2 regions of the Mesorhizobium sp. WSM4312 genome follow, and region 2 is predicted to be linked to the other one. Evidence: predicted binding sites of a transcription regulator. Region 2 holds the regulator's gene; the other holds the start of a gene.
The links. Region 2 encodes LexA, which represses DNA repair genes until DNA is damaged. Its sites were predicted from a motif close to TGTTCNNNNTGTGTTCNG; they were not measured.
Positions count from the first base shown of each region.

Region 1: the regulator LexA is predicted to act here: its motif matches at 4,328-4,345, upstream of CK228_RS14720 (ATP-dependent helicase).

Region 1 covers NZ_NSFU01000008.1:68,051-74,865, reverse strand. The annotation lists gene CK228_RS14735 (ABC transporter ATP-binding protein) at 1-112, opposite strand, end outside; gene CK228_RS14730 (ABC transporter substrate-binding protein) at 221-1,234, opposite strand; gene dapB (4-hydroxy-tetrahydrodipicolinate reductase) at 1,435-2,211, opposite strand; gene CK228_RS14720 (ATP-dependent helicase) at 2,220-4,313, opposite strand; gene CK228_RS35305 (hypothetical protein) at 4,449-4,622, opposite strand; gene CK228_RS14710 (hypothetical protein) at 4,915-5,088, opposite strand; gene CK228_RS14705 (M20 aminoacylase family protein) at 5,407-6,567, opposite strand; gene CK228_RS14700 (Zn-dependent hydrolase) at 6,573-6,815, opposite strand, start outside.
Region 2 covers NZ_NSFU01000010.1:232,620-242,538, reverse strand. The annotation lists gene gltX (glutamate--tRNA ligase) at 1-1,395, opposite strand, end outside; gene CK228_RS18915 (ComEC/Rec2 family competence protein) at 1,498-3,954, shown strand; gene lexA (transcriptional repressor LexA) at 3,948-4,685, opposite strand; gene CK228_RS18905 (GntR family transcriptional regulator) at 5,062-5,835, opposite strand; gene CK228_RS18900 (ABC transporter substrate-binding protein) at 5,989-6,975, shown strand; gene CK228_RS18895 (ABC transporter ATP-binding protein) at 7,034-7,813, shown strand; gene CK228_RS18890 (ABC transporter permease) at 7,819-8,742, shown strand; gene kynU (kynureninase) at 8,777-9,919, shown strand, end outside.

The DNA.
Region 1 (6,815 bases), on a different contig from region 2:
GTACGGTCATGGTGAAGTCGCGCAGTGCCGTCAGCGATTTGCCGGTGGGTGAAAGGAAACGCCGACTGACGTTGATCAGCTCGATCGCCGGTGCATTTTTTTCAATAGCCATGGTGGAACTCCTGGATAAGAGCAGACGCCCGCCGTCGGCCCCAAGGTCGCCGGAGGTGAAAAACTGAGGGTACCGGCGCGATGTCGGTCATCGCGCCGGTACTGTCTGCTACTTGGCGTTCTTGACGAATTCCGAGGTGTAGGTCTTGGCAAGGTCGATCTGCTTGCCCTGCAGTTCCTTCTTGAAGGCTGAAAGAACCGTCAGCACTGTCTCAGGTCCACCCTCGGGCATGATCCCGTCGGGGGTGAACATCGCCTTGCCGGCATCGAGGGCCTTCACATAGCCTTCCTTGTCGCCGACATAATAGTCCTTCGGCATCTTGTCGGCGATCTCGGCGCCGCTATGCGAACTGATGAACTTCTGCGTCTTGACGAAAGCGTTGGCCAGCTTCTGCACGATGTCCTTGTGCGCTTCGACCCAATCTGTCTGCATATAGAGGGAGGCGGCCGGGTAGGTGCCGCCGAGAGCAGCCTTGGTACCTTCCATCGTACGCATGTCGATGAGAATGGACGCTTCGCCGGTCTTCAGCAGCCGCGTGATCGTCGGCTCGGTCGTCATGCCCGCCTGGATCTTGTCCTGCTGCATGGCGGCAATGAAGGTGTTGCCGGCGCCGACCGGAACCGAGGTGAATTCGCCGAGCTTCAAACCGTTCTTGACGGCAAGATATTCCGTAAGAAAATTCGTCGATGAGCCTAGACCGGTCACGCCCAGGCTCATGCCCTTGAAGTCGGCGGGCGACTTGATCTCGGGATGCTTGGTCGAAACGAGCTCGACCTCGCCCGGCGCCTGGCTGAACTGGACGACGGATTCGACGAATTTGCCCTTGGCCTGCAGATCGATGCAGTGATCATAAAAGCCGACAACTCCTTGCACGGCACCGGCAAGCATCTCGTTTTCGGCGTCGACCCCGGCCGGCTCATTCAGCAACTCGACGTCGAGACCCTCGTCCTTGAAGTAACCGAGTGCTTCGGTCAGTTTGGCTGGCAGGTAAATCTGCTTCTCGTAGCCGCCGACCATGATGGAAACTTTGTCGGCGGCGTGTACGGACGGCGCTGACAAGGCCATGGTGGCGACGAGTGCGGTTGTGGCGGCTGAATCGAGCAGAATTCGCGCGAGCGACATGGCCTCTTCCCTTTGTTCGTTTCCCGCGCCCCTCTCTCTCCCATCGCTTTTGCGCGACAATATGGGGGCGCCGGACAAGAGTTATGGCACCAACCTTTCATCCAGCTTTCAGGGTAAAGCCGAAAATGACGGCAAGGCTTGCGGATCAGCAAGCCGCGGCGGACAATAGCGGCGGCGTGAAAATGCACGCCGTGCCAAGTTCAGCGATTAAATCCCAGCACGTCATGCATATCGTATTCGCCGGGCTTGCGTCCCGGCAGCCAAAGTGCCGCGGCGATGGCGCCACGAGCGAACATGATGCGGTCCCCGGCAGCGTGCGACACGGTAACAAGCTCGCCTTCGGCACAGAAGCTGACGCTGTGTTCGCCGACGATGCTGCCGCCGCGAACCACCGCAAAACCGATCTCTCCGGCCGGCCGCGCGCCGGTGACGCCATCGCGGACGCGCCTTGCGACCGCGTCCAGTTCGACGCCGCGTCCACCGGCGACGGCTTGTCCCAGCATCAGCGCGGTGCCCGACGGCGCATCGATCTTGTGGCGATGATGCGCCTCGAAGATCTCGGCGTCCCAATCTTCGGGGGCGAGCGCTCCCGCCGCCCGCTCGACCAACCCGACCAGCATGTTGAGCCCGAGCGAAAAACTGCCGGAGCGGACGATGGGAACCGCTTTCGCGGCATCGGCTATATCAGCCAGTTCGGCGGCATCGAAACCGGTCGAGCCGATCACCAAAGCGGGGCCGCCCCGGTTTGCGCAAACCCTCGCCAGATCGGCGGAGGCCGCCGGCGTGGTGAAATCGATCACCACATCGGCCGCGGCGAGCGCCTCGTCGCGGCTCACCAGCCGGTCGCCGACACTGCCCGGGCGATGGAAGCGGGCGGCAAGCGCCAGCCGCGGATCGGCCAGAACGGCCTCGGCCATCTGCCGCCCCATGCGGCCCAGCGCCCCGGCGATGGCGATCCTGATCGACGGCTGCGCCATGGTTTCAGCTATTTCCACATGCCGCGCATGCGCGCGCCGATATCGACGCGCACGTCCGGCCGGGGCGCCCTGCCCTGTGCCGCCTGTGCGCCCGGCCACGACATCTGCTGGAACGCGGCGAGAATCGAGGCCGGGATAAAGCGCGTGCGCGAGGCATAGAGATGGCGATCGCCGCGCGCGGCCTGGCCATGGGGAAAGAAGCGCTGCGGCATGACGAGGTTGAGGCTGTCCTTGGCCCGCGTCATCGCCACATAGAGCAGCCGGCGCTCCTCCTCGATATCCTCCTTGGTGCCGACGCCGAGATCGGCCGGGATGCAGCCATCGACAGTGTTGAGCACGAAGACGTTCTTCCACTCCTGGCCCTTGGCCGAATGGATGGTCGAAAGGATCAGATAGTCCTCGTCGCGATGCGGCGGTCCAGCCTGGTCGCTGGTCGCATCCGGCGGATCGAGCGTGAGTTCGGTCAGGAAGCGCTCGCGCGAGGCGTAGCCCGAGCCGATCTGCTCGAGCTGCAACAGGTCGGCGCGGCGTGTGATGGCATCCTCATGGATGCGTTCCAGATGTGGCTCGTACCAGAGCCTGACCTGTTCGAGATCGGCTGGCCATTTGGCGCCGGCCCGCAGGCCGGAATAGAGCGAGACGAAACCGGGCCAGTCGTCGGCCGCGCGCTGCGGCGGCCGCCATCCGGCCAAGCCCATCGCTTCATCCAGCGCTGTCGTCATCGTCTCGACGATCTGCGCGGCAGCCGAAGGGCCAATGCCCGGCATCAGTTGCAGAACGCGAAAGCCGGCGACGCGGTCACGCGGGTTTTCGGCAAAGCGCAGCACCGCCAGCACATCCTTGACATGGGCGGAATCGAGGAATTTCAGGCCGCCGAACTTGACGAAGGGAATGTTGCGCCGCGTCAGCTCGATTTCCAGCGGCCCGCTGTGGTGCGAGGCGCGAAACAGCACCGCCTGCGATTTCAGCGCCGTACCGGCCTCGCGCTCGGCGAGGATGGTATCGCAGACGAAGTTGGCCTGCTCGACCTCGTCGCGGACGCTCACCAGCCTTGGCTTGTCGGTGGATTTGCGCTCCGACCAAAGGTTCTTGGTGAAGCGCTCCGAGGCCTCGCCTATCACCGCATTGGCGGCGGCCAGAATGGTTTCCGTCGAGCGGTAGTTGCGCTCCAGCATCACCACATCGGCGGCCTGCCCGAACTGTGTTGGAAAATCGAGGATGTTGCGTACCTCGGCGGCGCGGAACGAATAGATCGACTGCGCATCGTCGCCGACCACCGTCAGCCCGGCGCCGTCGGGTTTCAGTGCCATCAGGATCGAAGCCTGCAGGCGGTTGGTGTCCTGGTATTCGTCGACCAGAACATGGTCGAAACGCCCGCCCAGATGCGCCGCTATGTCCGGCTCGGCCGCCATCTGCGCCCAGTAGAGCAGCAGATCGTCATAGTCGAGCACGTTCTGCGCCTGCTTGGCCTCGACATAGCCGGCGAACAGGTGCTTCAACTGCTCGGCCCAGCCGGCGCACCAGGGGAAGGCCGACCCCAGCACTTCGCCGAGCGGAGCCTGCGCGTTGACGGCGCGCGAGTAGATGGCAAGGCAGGTGCCCTTGGTCGGAAAGCGCGCTTCCGTTTTCGAGAAGCCGAGTTCGTGGCGCACCAGATTCATCAGGTCGGCGGAATCCTCGCGATCATGGATGGTGAAGGCCGGGTCGAGGCCGATCTCCAGCGCATAGTCGCGCAACAGCCGGGCGCCGATGCCGTGAAAAGTGCCGGCCCAGGTCAGCGCATCGGTGATCACCGCGGCGTCGCGGCCGAGCACCTCGCCGGCAATACGTTCGACACGTTTCGCCATTTCGGATGCGGCGCGCCGCGAAAAGGTCATCAGCAAGATACGGCGCGGGTCGGCACCCCTGACGATGAGATGAGCGACGCGATGCGCCAGCGTGTTGGTCTTGCCCGAGCCGGCGCCGGCAATGACCAGCAACGGCCCGGCGATCTTGCCGTCACCATGCTCGACGGCCTGGCGCTGGGCATCGTTCAGCCGCGCGAGATAGGCGGGCTGGGCAGTCGATTCCACAAAGGTCGAATCATGAGCGGCGAGGTTCATCGCCCATCAAGCATCGTTTCCGCTTTGTTCGCAACATAGAAGCTTTGCGACGGCCCCTTGGTCTTGGCGCAACTCTCAAGGGAAAGCGCTACGCTTTTCCAGGGAAAACCGCTTCACACTTTTCCTGGAATTGCTCTACCGCCGGGGATCGACACCCATGGCCGCCGATTGGCGGCGCAGAGCTTCGCGGTCACTTCTCGGCGCGGGCAGCAACAGGGGATCGATGTCGCCGGGCACGTCATCGATCATCTTGCGCGCGAGGCGGTAAGCGAGAAAGGCAAAAGTACCTGCCAGAAGCAAACGGATCATGCCGCGGTCTCCTCTGATGAGGGTCAACCGGAAACATGACGGTTTGTTCCATCGCGCCAAGTTCGCAACCAAACCGATGGCGGGTCGTTGAAAGCAAGGAGGCGATAGCGATGAAGAAGCTAGGATTAGCCCTTGTCCTGGTCGCTTTGGCTGTCTCGGCCTGCGACAACAAATTGCCACCGACCAAGGCTCCTGGTGCCGAACAAAGCTCCTATGCCAGCAATCCTGTCATGAACACGGAGAGTGTTGGGCAACTGAGATGATCCCGGTGCACTGAGGACCCGTCGAAACCTCATTGCATTGCCGCGATGCATTCTTCGAGCCGCTCGAGGCGGAACTTGGCATTGCGCAATTCGTGCCCGGCGTCCTGTTGCAACTGACGGCCTCGGGCCGGGAATGCCATTGTAAGGTTTCTTTCGAGTTCGGCGATGCGCGCACGCACCTGCCGCGCCTCATCCTGACGCAACGCCCTTATCCAGTTCCGCCCGCGCATTGGCCTTCCCGCAACAGCCAAGGACCAGCGTATTCCATGCCAGAAAGACGCTAACGCCCTGCAAGTGCGAATATTCTAAATTTAATGAATGCTTAATTTACCAGGCGGTCGGCGCGGGAAGAAGGCCGGCGCCGCTTGGGAGGAGAAGGCGCCGGCCAAGCGGATAAATCAGGTCCGCCGCACCACACAGCCTAGCTGAGTCTTGCCGCTGCGTCATGTGGGATCGCGGATTTCGGCCTTTTCCAGGCGTTTTCCACCGGCAAAGGCGTGCCGAAGGGGGTCCGCGGCCGGTCAAATTCCGAGCCGTTGCCTGGCGATGGCGGCATGGAAGCTGGCGCCGAAGACCAGCCCGTCATCATTGAAGTCATAGCTGGAATTGTGGAGCGGCGCCGAGGCCTCGCCATTGCCGAGGAACACGAAGCAGCCCGGCACGTGATCGAGGAATCGGGCAAAATCCTCCGACGCAGTCATCGGCTCGCGGGCAACCGCGACATTGCCGGGATCGAAGATTTTCTTGGCGGCGGCGAAGGCCGCCTCGACCAGTTCGGCATCATTGTGCAAAGGCACGAATTCTCTGGTGTAATTGACCTCGGCGGCAATGTTGTAGGCGGCCGCGGTGCCCTCGGCGATGGTGCGCATCTGGCGTTCGATCGCCGCGCTGACCTCGGGGCGAAAACTGCGCGTATCGCCGAGGATGCGGGCAAGACCAGGCAGCGCATTGCGGGTGCCATCGGTGATCAGTTCGGTCACCGAAACCACCGCTATGTCGGCCGGGCTCAGGCGGCGCGAAACGATGGTCTGCAGATTGGTGACCAGCGCACAGGCGGCGACCAGCGTTTCGTTGCCCGAATGCGGCCGCGCCGCGTGGCCGCCGAACCCCCTGAGCACGATCTCGAAATTATCCTCTGCCGACATGACAGGGCCGGCACGGGTCTCGAAATGCCCGACGGGAAGGCCAGGCATGTTGTGCAGGCCAAAGATCTCGTCGAAGGGAAAGCGCTGCATCAGGCCGTCGTCGAGCATGGCCAGCGCGCCCCTGCCCCACTCCTCGGCCGGCTGGAAGATGAAGCGCACGGTGCCGTCGAAACCACCCTCACCCGCCAGCAGCTTTGCCGCGCCAAGCAGCATGGCGGTGTGGCCGTCATGGCCGCAGGCGTGCATGACGCCGGGATTGCCGGAGCGGTAGGGCGCGCTCGATTGCTCCGATATGCGCAGCGCATCCATGTCGGCGCGCAACGCAATGGCACGGTTGCCGGTGCCGCGCTTCAAAGTGCCGACGACGCCGGTGCCGCCGACACCCTCGGCGACATCGTCCAGGCCGAATTCCCGCAGCTTGGCCGCGACGAAGGCCGCAGTGCGTTTCTCCTCGAAGCCGAATTCGGGGTGCGCGTGCAGGTCGCGCCGCCAATTGATCATCTCTCGCTTCAGCGTTTCCGGATCGAGTTCAGCCATTTTGTTCAGCCCTTGAGCGCGGCGAGTTCAGCGACGACATCAAGCAGGATGTTGGCACCGGCAACAAGCTCGGCATCCTCGGTGTATTCATGCGGGCTGTGGCTGATGCCTCCGGCGCTCGGCACGAAGATCATCGCCGCCGGCGCCATGCGCGCGATCATCTGCGCGTCATGGCCGGCACCCGAGGTCATTCGCCGCGAGGCAAGCCCGCGCTTCCTGGCGGCAGCCTCGATCAATTCGACGACCTG
Region 2 (9,919 bases):
GCTTTCCTCGCGCCCAAGCACGGCAAGCACGTCGAACACGCCGGGCGAGGTGCTTTTGCCGGTCAGCGCGGCCCGCAACGGTTGGGCCACGGCGCCAAGCTTGTGGCCACCGGCCAGCGCATAGTCGCGGATCGCGGCTTCCGCCGCGGCCGCCGTCCAGTCGCTCGACAGCCCATTCAAAGCTTCGTGAGCGCCGCGCAGGATTTTGCGGGCACCGTCATTGAGCAGGAGGGCCGCCTTCTCGTCGACCGGCAGCGGGCGCGTAGCGAACAGATAGGCCGCGCCATCGACGAGTTCGACCAGCGTCTTGGCGCGCTCCTTCAGGCCCGGAAGCGCCGCCAGCAACTGCGCCTTGTTGTGTTCGTTGAGGCGCGCGGCCATCGCCGGGCCGCCCTCGAGATAGGGCAGGGTGGCGATGAAGATGTCCAACAGCTCCGCGTCGGCCATGCGCCGCATATGCGCGCCGTTGATGGCTTCCAGCTTGGCGAAATCGAAGCGGGCAGCGCCCTTGTTGACGTCGCCGATATCGAACCAGGAGATCATGTCCTTGATCGACATGATCTCGTCATCGCCATGACTCCAGCCCAGTCGCGCCAGATAGTTGAGCAGTGCCTCCGGCAGGTAGCCCATGGCCCGATAGGCTTCGACGCCGAGCGCGCCATGGCGCTTCGACAGCTTGGCGCCATCGGCGCCATGGATCAGCGGGATGTGCGACATAGACGGCACGTCCCAGCCCATGGCGTTGTAGATCACGGTCTGGCGGGCGGCATTGGTCAGGTGGTCGTCGCCGCGGATGATGTGCGTGACACCCATGTCATGATCGTCGACGACGACGGCATGCATATAGGTCGGGTTGCCGTCCGAACGCAGGATGATGAAGTCGTCGAGATCCTTGTTGGGGAAGCGCACCTCGCCCTGGACGCGGTCATGGACGATCGTCTCACCTTCGGTCGGCGCCTTGATGCGGATGGCGCCCTTGACGCCCGCAGGCGCCTCCGAGGGGGCGCGGTCGCGCCACTGGCCGTTGTAGCGCGGCGGCAGGCCCTTGGCCCGTGCTGCCTCGCGCATGGCTTCGAGCTCGGCCGGCGTTTCGTAGCTGTAATAGGCCTTGCCCATGCGAACGAGTTCTTCGGCGACCTCGCGGTGGCGCGGCGCGCGCTCGAATTGCGAGACCGCGTCGCCGTCCCAGGTCAAGCCGAGCCAGGTGAGGCCGTCGAGGATGGCGGCCGTCGCGGCGGCGGTCGAACGCTCGCGATCGGTGTCCTCGATGCGCAGCAGCATCGTGCCGCCGGTGTGTTTGGCATAGAGCCAGTTGAACAGCGCCGTGCGCGCGCCGCCGATGTGCAGATAGCCGGTGGGCGAGGGGGCAAAACGGGTGACGACCTTGTCGGACATGAAACTCTCGGAAACCATCTGAAGCGGGGTGCGGCTGCGCGGACTTTCGCGCGTCGCGCGTTCATGTAGCATAGGGCGTCAGCGGTGCAAGGGGCAGACCCGATGGCTGGACGAGGCCGGGGCTCGGAACAGGGCGAGGACGCTGGTGTTGGCGTCAGCGAACGGTCCCTGTTTGCGATTCCGCCGCCAGTCTCGCAGCCGCTATCGCCTCTGGTGCCGGGCTCCGATCGTCAACCGCCGCAGGCGGATATGCCGGCGACACTTCCGCCGCCTGCTTCAGGCCGGATTGTGCGTGTCCGGCGGCGACTCGCCCGGGTTTCCTGGCCTCGCCTGCGCCATGGTGCGGCGACGGCAGCGGAGCTCGAGCTTGACCGGGGCATCGCCTTCCTGCTGGTGCCGGTTTGTCTGGCCGCTGGAGCGATCGGCTATTATTCGCTCGCGGCGGAGCCTGATTTTGCAAAGCCTGTCGCGGTCGTCGTGCTGATGGCGGTCTGTGCGCTTGTTTCGCGCTCCTGGCCGAAAACCCATCTGGGCTTCATGGCGGCATTGTTGTGCGCGCTTGGCCTGCTTGTCGCCAAGGTCGAGACATGGCGGGCGGGTACCCAGATGCTGGGTTCGGAAATCTCGACGCAAGTGACCGGCCGCGTCGTTTCGCTCGACCGGATGGAGACCGGCCGCATCCGGCTGACCATCGACGTGACGTCGACCGCACGGCCGAAACTGCGCTATGCGCCGGAAAGGGTCAGGCTTTCGGCGCGGGATATCCCGGCGGAAATGACCGCCGGCTCCATGGTCACCGGCTACGCCAAACTGTTGCCGCCGACCGGCCCGGTGCGGCCGGACAGCTACGATTTCTCCTTCGACAGCTATTTCGCCGGTATTGGCGGCAGCGGCTTCTTTCTCGGCAATCCAAAGCTTGTCTCAGCCACGGACGACGAGGTGCCGCTCACGGCCCGCCTTTTCTCCGGGATAGAAAATGCTCGTGAAGCCATTGCCGACCACATCAGGGCCAGGGTTGGCGGTGCCGAGGGTGAGATCGCGGCGGCGCTGATCGTCGGTGTGCGGGCCGGCATTCCCGATGAAATCAACGAGGCGATGCGGCGCACCGGCATCTATCACATCATCTCCATTTCCGGGCTGCATATGGCGCTGGTCGCCGGCACCATTATGGGGCTGCTGCGCGGTGCCTTTGCGCTGTTTCCGGACTTTTCCGCGCGTCGGCCGGTGAAGAAATATGCGGCCGCCGCCGCCCTGTTCTCGATCGCCGCCTATCTCGTCATTTCCGGTGTCGTCGTTGCCGCCGAACGCAGCTTCATCATGCTGGCGGTGATGCTTGTTGCCGTCCTGTTCGATCGCGCGGCACTGACCATGCGCAACCTCGCCATCTCGGCGATCGCCGTCATTGTGGTGTCGCCGCATGAGGTCGTCGGCCCAAGCTTCCAGATGTCGTTCGCTGCGACCGCCGCGCTGGTCGGCGCCTATGCCGGCTGGGCGGATCACCATGCGGGAAAAGCAAGACCGCCACCGCCAAAGCGAACTCTGCCGGGTTTTCTCACGCGAAAATTCCTGCTGGCGACGGGCGGGCTGGCGATGACCTCCATCATCGCCGGCTGCGCCACGGCGCTGTTTGCCATCTGGCATTTCCAGCGTGTGTCGCCGCTCAGCCTGTTCGCCAATCTGGCCGTCATGCCGATCGTGTCACTGATTGTCATGCCTTTCGCTGTTCTCAGTTCTCTTGCGATGCCCTTTGGTGCCGACGGCCCCTTCCTTTACGTGATGGGCAAGGGCCTGACCGCAATGATCGCCATATCGGCGTGGATATCGGAACGCTCCCCGGTCGATGCGGTCGGGCTGATTTCGCAGCGATCCGTGCTGCTGGTGACCATCGCCCTGGTCATCGCGACGATGGCGACGACCTGGCTGCGGCTCGCGGCAGTGCCATTCGCGCTTGCCGGCCTGCTGACAGTATCGGATACGCGCACCCCGGATGTGCTGATTTCCGAAGATGCGCGGTTGGTGGCGCTGCCGATCGGCGGTGGAGAACTCGCGGTCAGCCGGGCTCGCCCGAACGAGTTCACCGTCGACAATTGGAAACGCGCGCTGGTGTCCGAAACCATCGTCGTGCCGGAGATGTTCGACAGGGCGGACGGGCAATTCGACATTGCCGATGCCGTCAATCTGCCGCCGGGAGCACCGTTCTACTGCACGGATGGCGTCTGTCTTGCACGGCACCCGTCGGGTGCGATCATCGCGCATGTCGAAGACCGCAAGGATACCTGGAAAGCCTGCGGTTTCGCCGACCTGATCGTCGTCAATGACGCGACGGGCTATGATGCCTGCCACAATCCGCTGGTTCTTGTCGTCACCAAACGGCAACTTGCCCGCAAAGGCAGTGCCGCCGTGTTCTTCGACCGCCAATCGGCAACTGGCCCGCCAACCGTCAGCTTCGCGGTGGACGGGCCGTATCGGCCTTGGCACGAGCAGCGAAAATTTTCGCGTGAGGCGAGGGGGCTGGCGCCCTATCAAAAACCCGAAAAGACGGCCGCTCCTGCTCAGTAACGCCGGATCAGCCCGACAAGCTTGCCCTGCACCTTGACCCTGTCTGGCCCGAAAATGCGCGTCTCGTAGGCCGGGTTGGCGGCTTCAAGGGCGATCGAGGCGCCCTTGCGGCGGAACCGTTTCAGGGTTGCTTCCTCCTCGTCGACTAGCGCCACGACGATCTCGCCCGGGCTCGCCGTGTCGGCGTTGCGGATGATGACCGTGTCGCCGTCGAAGATGCCGGCGTCGATCATCGAGTCGCCCTTGACCTCCAGCGCATAGTGCTCGCCACCCATGATCATGTCCGGCGGCACCGAGATCGAATGCGTCTGGTGCTGGATGGCATCGATCGGCACACCGGCGGCGATGCGGCCCATCACTGGGATCGACACGGCGGAAACCGCATCGTCATCATTGCCGGCCGCAGGCAAACGCGACTGCGCCGGCTTGATCTGGCGGCCAAGACCGCCCTGGCCGAGGCTGCCCTGGATGACGCTTGGCGAGAATTTCTTTGCCGCGTTAAGGCCGGGCGCGATCGAATCCGGCAGCCGCAGCACTTCCAGTGCCCGCGCCCGGTTGGGCAGCCGGCGGATGAAGCCGCGTTCCTCCAGTGCCGTGATCAGGCGATGGATGCCCGACTTGGAGGCGAGATCGAGCGCTTCCTTCATTTCGTCGAAGGACGGCGGAATGCCGCTTTCCTTGAGCCGTTCATGAATGAACATCAGCAGTTCATGTTGCTTGCGTGTCAGCATGGCGGCCCCCCGAGGCGTTGAACGACGGATTTGAATCAGAATCGAAAAACAAACCCAGAACAAACACTATCTGTTCCAGTTGTGTTCCGCAACTGTTTAAAGTTTAATGAATTTGTTAACGCGCCTGAAATTTTTTGACCGGGGCAGAGGCTCGCGATCAATCGTTTCCCTGCCGGTGCACGCATTGAAATCGTTTCGGTTAATGGCCTGTGGCCTAGCCTGAATGCCGTTTGGCATCAGGTATCTGGGAGGCGTCCACGGGGCGGATTTGAGCGGTGTATCGCTCCATTTCCGGCAGAACGAAACGAAACCAAAACGCCAACGATCGTGAGTTCAGGGTCGGCACGGCCACGTGGATCCGGACGCGGCGGAAGCATCATCCGGAAACCGCTTTCAGGCTGCCGGCGCGCGCGGTGTAAGTGTTGGCGCCGTTGTCTTCGCTGTGGACATAGACATGCAGCGTGTAGCCGATATGCCCCGTCATCAGCGCCTTTGCCCGCTCTACATCTCGATCGAGCGCCGCTTCCATGATCGCGGTGTGATGTTCTATGGCGATCGCCTCGCGCAGCGCGTCCATTGCCTCGCCATAGCCGTCCTTCAGGCCGGCCGCCGCTCGCAAAGTCGGCGCCAGGCCGAGAAACCGATGATGCCGGCGCAGCTGATCGGCGATCGTCGAGCGGAAGCGCAACAGCCAGTTTGACGTCGCCGCGCTCAGCAGCGCCGCATGGAAGGCCTCGTGGCTCTCGTCCCATTTGTCGACGGCGGCATCGGAAGGGTCATCGACCGCGGTCTTGCAGCGGGAGAGCCGGTAATGAGCGGTAACGACCGCGTCCTCCCATTCCCTGCCGCCGTTCGCGATCGATTCCAGGAACAGCGGCATTTCGACAACCATCCTGGCGCGCGCCAGGTCCTCGAGCTCGGCGCGTGACACGGGAGCGACGGCAAAGCCGCGATTGCTGATGGCGGTGACCAGGCGTTCGGCTTCAAGTCGAGACAAGGCTTCACGCAGCGGCGTCCAGCCGACGCCGTATGTGCCACGCAGCGCGCTCAGCTTGAGCGGCGCCCCCGGCATGAGGCGGGTGGTCAGGATATCGCGCCGTAGCAGCTGATAGGCCGCTTCGGTCTTCGTGGAATTGTTCTGATCCTGCATCGCGGTCGGTCCATCATCAGCCTGTGAAAATTATATATGAAGGGGAAGTATGGCAAGAATTATATATAATGTTTGACACGCGGCGAGGGACTGACCATGATCGCCGCAGTTGCCGTCCTTGAGAGCGGCGCTGATCAAATCTGGGAGGAAATGATGTTGAAGTCGAAATCCGCTTGGCTGTCGGGATTGGCCCTGGCAGGCGCGTTGATGGTCAGCGTCGGCAGCGCCGCGGCCGATCAGATACGCATCGGCATCGCCAATTTCGGCGAGCATCCGCAGCTCAATGCCGCCATAGCGGGCTTCAAGAAGGCACTGACGGACAACGGCTTTGTCGAGGGCAAGGACGTCGTCTACACCGAAAGCCATACCAACTTCGATGCATCTCTGGTGCCGCAGATGATCGCCAAGCTGCAGGCGGAGCAGCCCAAGCTGATCTACACCATCACCACGCCGGTCTCGCAGATCGCCAAGAAGGCGCTCGCCGGTTCTGGGATTCCGATCGTCTTCGCCGCGGTCACCGATCCGGTGGCGGCCAAGCTGGTGCCGTCGTGGGAAGCCGGAGACGAAGGCATGACCGGCGCCAGCGATCTGCAGGATGTCGCCGCGGTGATGGCCTTCACCAAGAAGCTGCTGCCGAACGCCAAGCGCTTCGGGGTGCCCTACAATCCGGGCGAGGCCAATGACGTTGCCCTGATCGAAAAGATCAAAGCGGCGGCACCCGCCGCCGGCTTTGAGGTCGTCGAAGTCGGCATCGACAACGTCAATGACATCCAGCAACGCATCGCTTCGCTCGCCGGCAAGGCCGACGTGATCTACGGTCCGGCCTCGAACCTGATCCAGCCGGCGATCGCCGCCGTCTCCGCGGCCGCGCGCCAGGCGGGAATCCCGGTCGTCAACTCCGATGACAGCGCGGTCCGCAACGGTACCGTGCCGGCGAGCTTGGCGGTCAATTACACGCAGGTCGGCATGAATGCCGGCAACATCGCGGCCGAGATTCTCAAGGGCAAGGATCCCAAGACGATCGCGCCGTCGCGTCCGGCCTATAAGGACCATATGGCAACGATTTCCCGCAAGGCGATGGCCGCGTTCGGCATCGAGATACCGGCTTCGATGGCCGATTGCGGCTGCATCGTCGACTGATATCGGGCTGGACGGGCGACGGCGCCGTCGCCGTCGCCCATCAGGCCAGGGAGGAACGATGCTCGATATCCGATCCGCGCGCAAAGTATTCTACAAGGGGCAGGCCGACGAGAAGGTCGCGCTGGACGGCCTCAGCCTGTCATTGGCCACCGGCGATTTCGGCATCGTCATCGGCTCCAACGGGGCCGGCAAGAGCAGCATGCTCAACGCCATTTCCGGAGCTCTTGTCCTGGATTCCGGCAAGATCCTGATCAACGGCGCGGACGTGACGGCCATGCCGGTGCACAAGCGCGCCACGCGATTGGCGCGCGTCTTCCAGGATCCGATGCGCGGCACCGCCGCCAGCATGACCGTGGCGGAGAACATGCTGCTGGCCGATCTGCGCAGCCGAAAACGCACGCTGCGACAAGGGCTGAACGCCGCGAGGCTCGCGTCCTACAAGGAGCGCCTGTCGATATTGGGCCTCGGCCTTGAAAATCGTCTCGACACCCGTGTCGACCTACTCTCGGGCGGGCAGCGTCAGTCGCTGTCGCTGATCATGGCTGTCGGCGGATCGCCGGACCTGCTGCTGCTCGACGAGCATACCGCGGCACTCGACCCGCGCACGGCCGAGATCGTCATGCAGGCGACGGTGCGCGCCGTCAACGCGCTGAAACTGACCACGCTGATGGTGACCCACAACATGCAGCACGCCGTCGACTATGGCAGCCGGGTGATCATGCTCGATGCGGGCCGGGTCCTGCTGGAGGTCACTGGCGAGGAGAAGGCCAGGGTCACGGTTATCGATCTGATCGGCCATTTTTCCATCAAGACCGACCGCATGTTGCTGGCGAGCTGATCACCATGGGCTTTATTCAGGACGTTCTCACCAGCTTTGTCGCGATCATGCCGGTGACCCTGGCGCAGAGCCTGATCCTGGCCTTTGTCGTGCTCGGCATCATGATCCCGTTCCGCATGCTGAATTTTCCCGATCTGACCAGCGAAGGCGCCTTTCCGCTGGGCGGCTGCGTCTGCGGCGTGCTTCTTGCCGCCGGCGTATCGCCGCTGACCTGCATCGTCGTCGCATTCGCGGCGGGCTTCGCGGCGGGCTGCTGCACCGCCTTCATCCATCTGCGCTTCCGCATCCACACGCTGCTGGCGGGCATCCTGATGATGACGATGCTTTACAGCATCAACCTGCGCATCATGGGCAAGTCCAACCTCTCGGTTTTCGGCTCGCCGACCGTGTTCGACTGGGTCCCGTTCGCACGGCCGGGTTTTCCGGCCAGCAAGATCGTTGTCGCCGGCCTTCTCGCGCTCATCGTCTTCGCGGCGCTCTACATGTTCTTCAGGACCGAGAAGGGGACTGCCGTGCGCGCCGTCGGCGCCAATCCCGACATGGCCGAGGCGCAAGGCATCAATGTCTGGGCGGCGACCATCGGCGGTGTCGGGCTGGCGAGCGCGTTTTCGGCGTCGAGCGGCGCACTGATGGTGCAGTCGCAGGGATTTGCCGACGTCAATATGGGGCTGGGCATCCTCATCAACGGCCTGGCCGCGCTGATGATCGGCGAGGCGGTCGTCGGCAAGCAGACGGTCTGGCGCCAGCTGCTGGCACCCTTTGCCGGCGCGATCATCTACTACCAGCTGGTGTCGTTCTGCCTCGCCGCCGGCATGCCGCCTCCCGACCTGAAGCTTGCCACGGGCCTGTTCGTGCTCGCCATGCTTGCCCTGCCGAGCCTCAAGCGCGGCCGGGGATCCGCGCCGGCCCGCGAAGCCATCCGTGAATAATCAGGACCTAAACAACCAGGGAATGTCACAAATCATGCGTGCACCGCTCGATCTCGCAGCAGTCGAAGCCATGGATGCGGCCGATCCGCTGCGTGCCATGCGCGACCGCTTCATTCTGCCGGAAGGCGTGATCTACCTCGACGGCAACTCGCTGGGTGCGGCGGCGCCCGCCGTCTTCAACGAACTGCAGAAGGCGGCGACGCAGGAATGGGCGCAAGACCTCATCCGCGCCTGGAACACCGCCGGCTGGTTCGACATGCCGGTCGCGCTCGGCGACCAGATCGGACGGCTGATCGGCGCCGCTTCCGGCCAGACGGTGGTCTGCGACACGACCTCGATCAACATCTACAAGGTGCTGCATGCGGCCCTCGGCATGCGGCCGAATCGCTCGGTCATCGTCGCCGAGGGCGACAGTTTTCCAACCGACCTCTACATGGCCGAAGGCGTGGCCTCGACGCGGCCGGGCACGGTGCTGCGGCTCGAAGGCGTCGATGCGCCCACCATCGAGGAACTGATCGACGAGCGCGTCGCCGTCATCCTGGTCAACCACGTCAACTACAAAACCGGACAATTGCGCGACATGGCCGCCCTGACATGCAAGGCCCATCAGGTCGGCGCGCTGATCGTCTGGGATCTCTGCCATACGGCCGGTGCATTGCCGGTCGAGCTCGATGCCGCGAACGCCGATTTCGCCATCGGCTGCACCTACAAATATCTCAATGGCGGTCCGGGTGCGCCCGCCTTCATCTATGCCGCGAAACGCCATCATGATGATGTCCACCAGCCGCTGAGCGGCTGGTGGGGCCATGCGCGGCCCTTCGCTTTTGAACAAGGCTACACGGCCGGCACCGGTATCCGCCGGTTCCTGTGCGGCACACAGCCGGTGCTGTCGATGCGGGCGCTGAAAGGGGCGCTGGATATCTGGGATGATGTCGACATGGCGGCGGTGCGCAAGAAGAGCATCGCGCTCACCGACCTGTTCATCCAGCTCGTCGAAGCCAGATGCGGCGCCTACGGCCTCGAACTCGAAGGCCCGCGCAACGGCAATGCGCGCGGCAGCCAGGTGTCGTTCCTCCACCCGCACGGCTACCAGGTGATGCGGGCCTTGATCGAGCGCGGCGTGATCGGCGATTTCCGTGCGCCGTCGACCATCCGCTTCGGCTTCACGCCGCTCTAT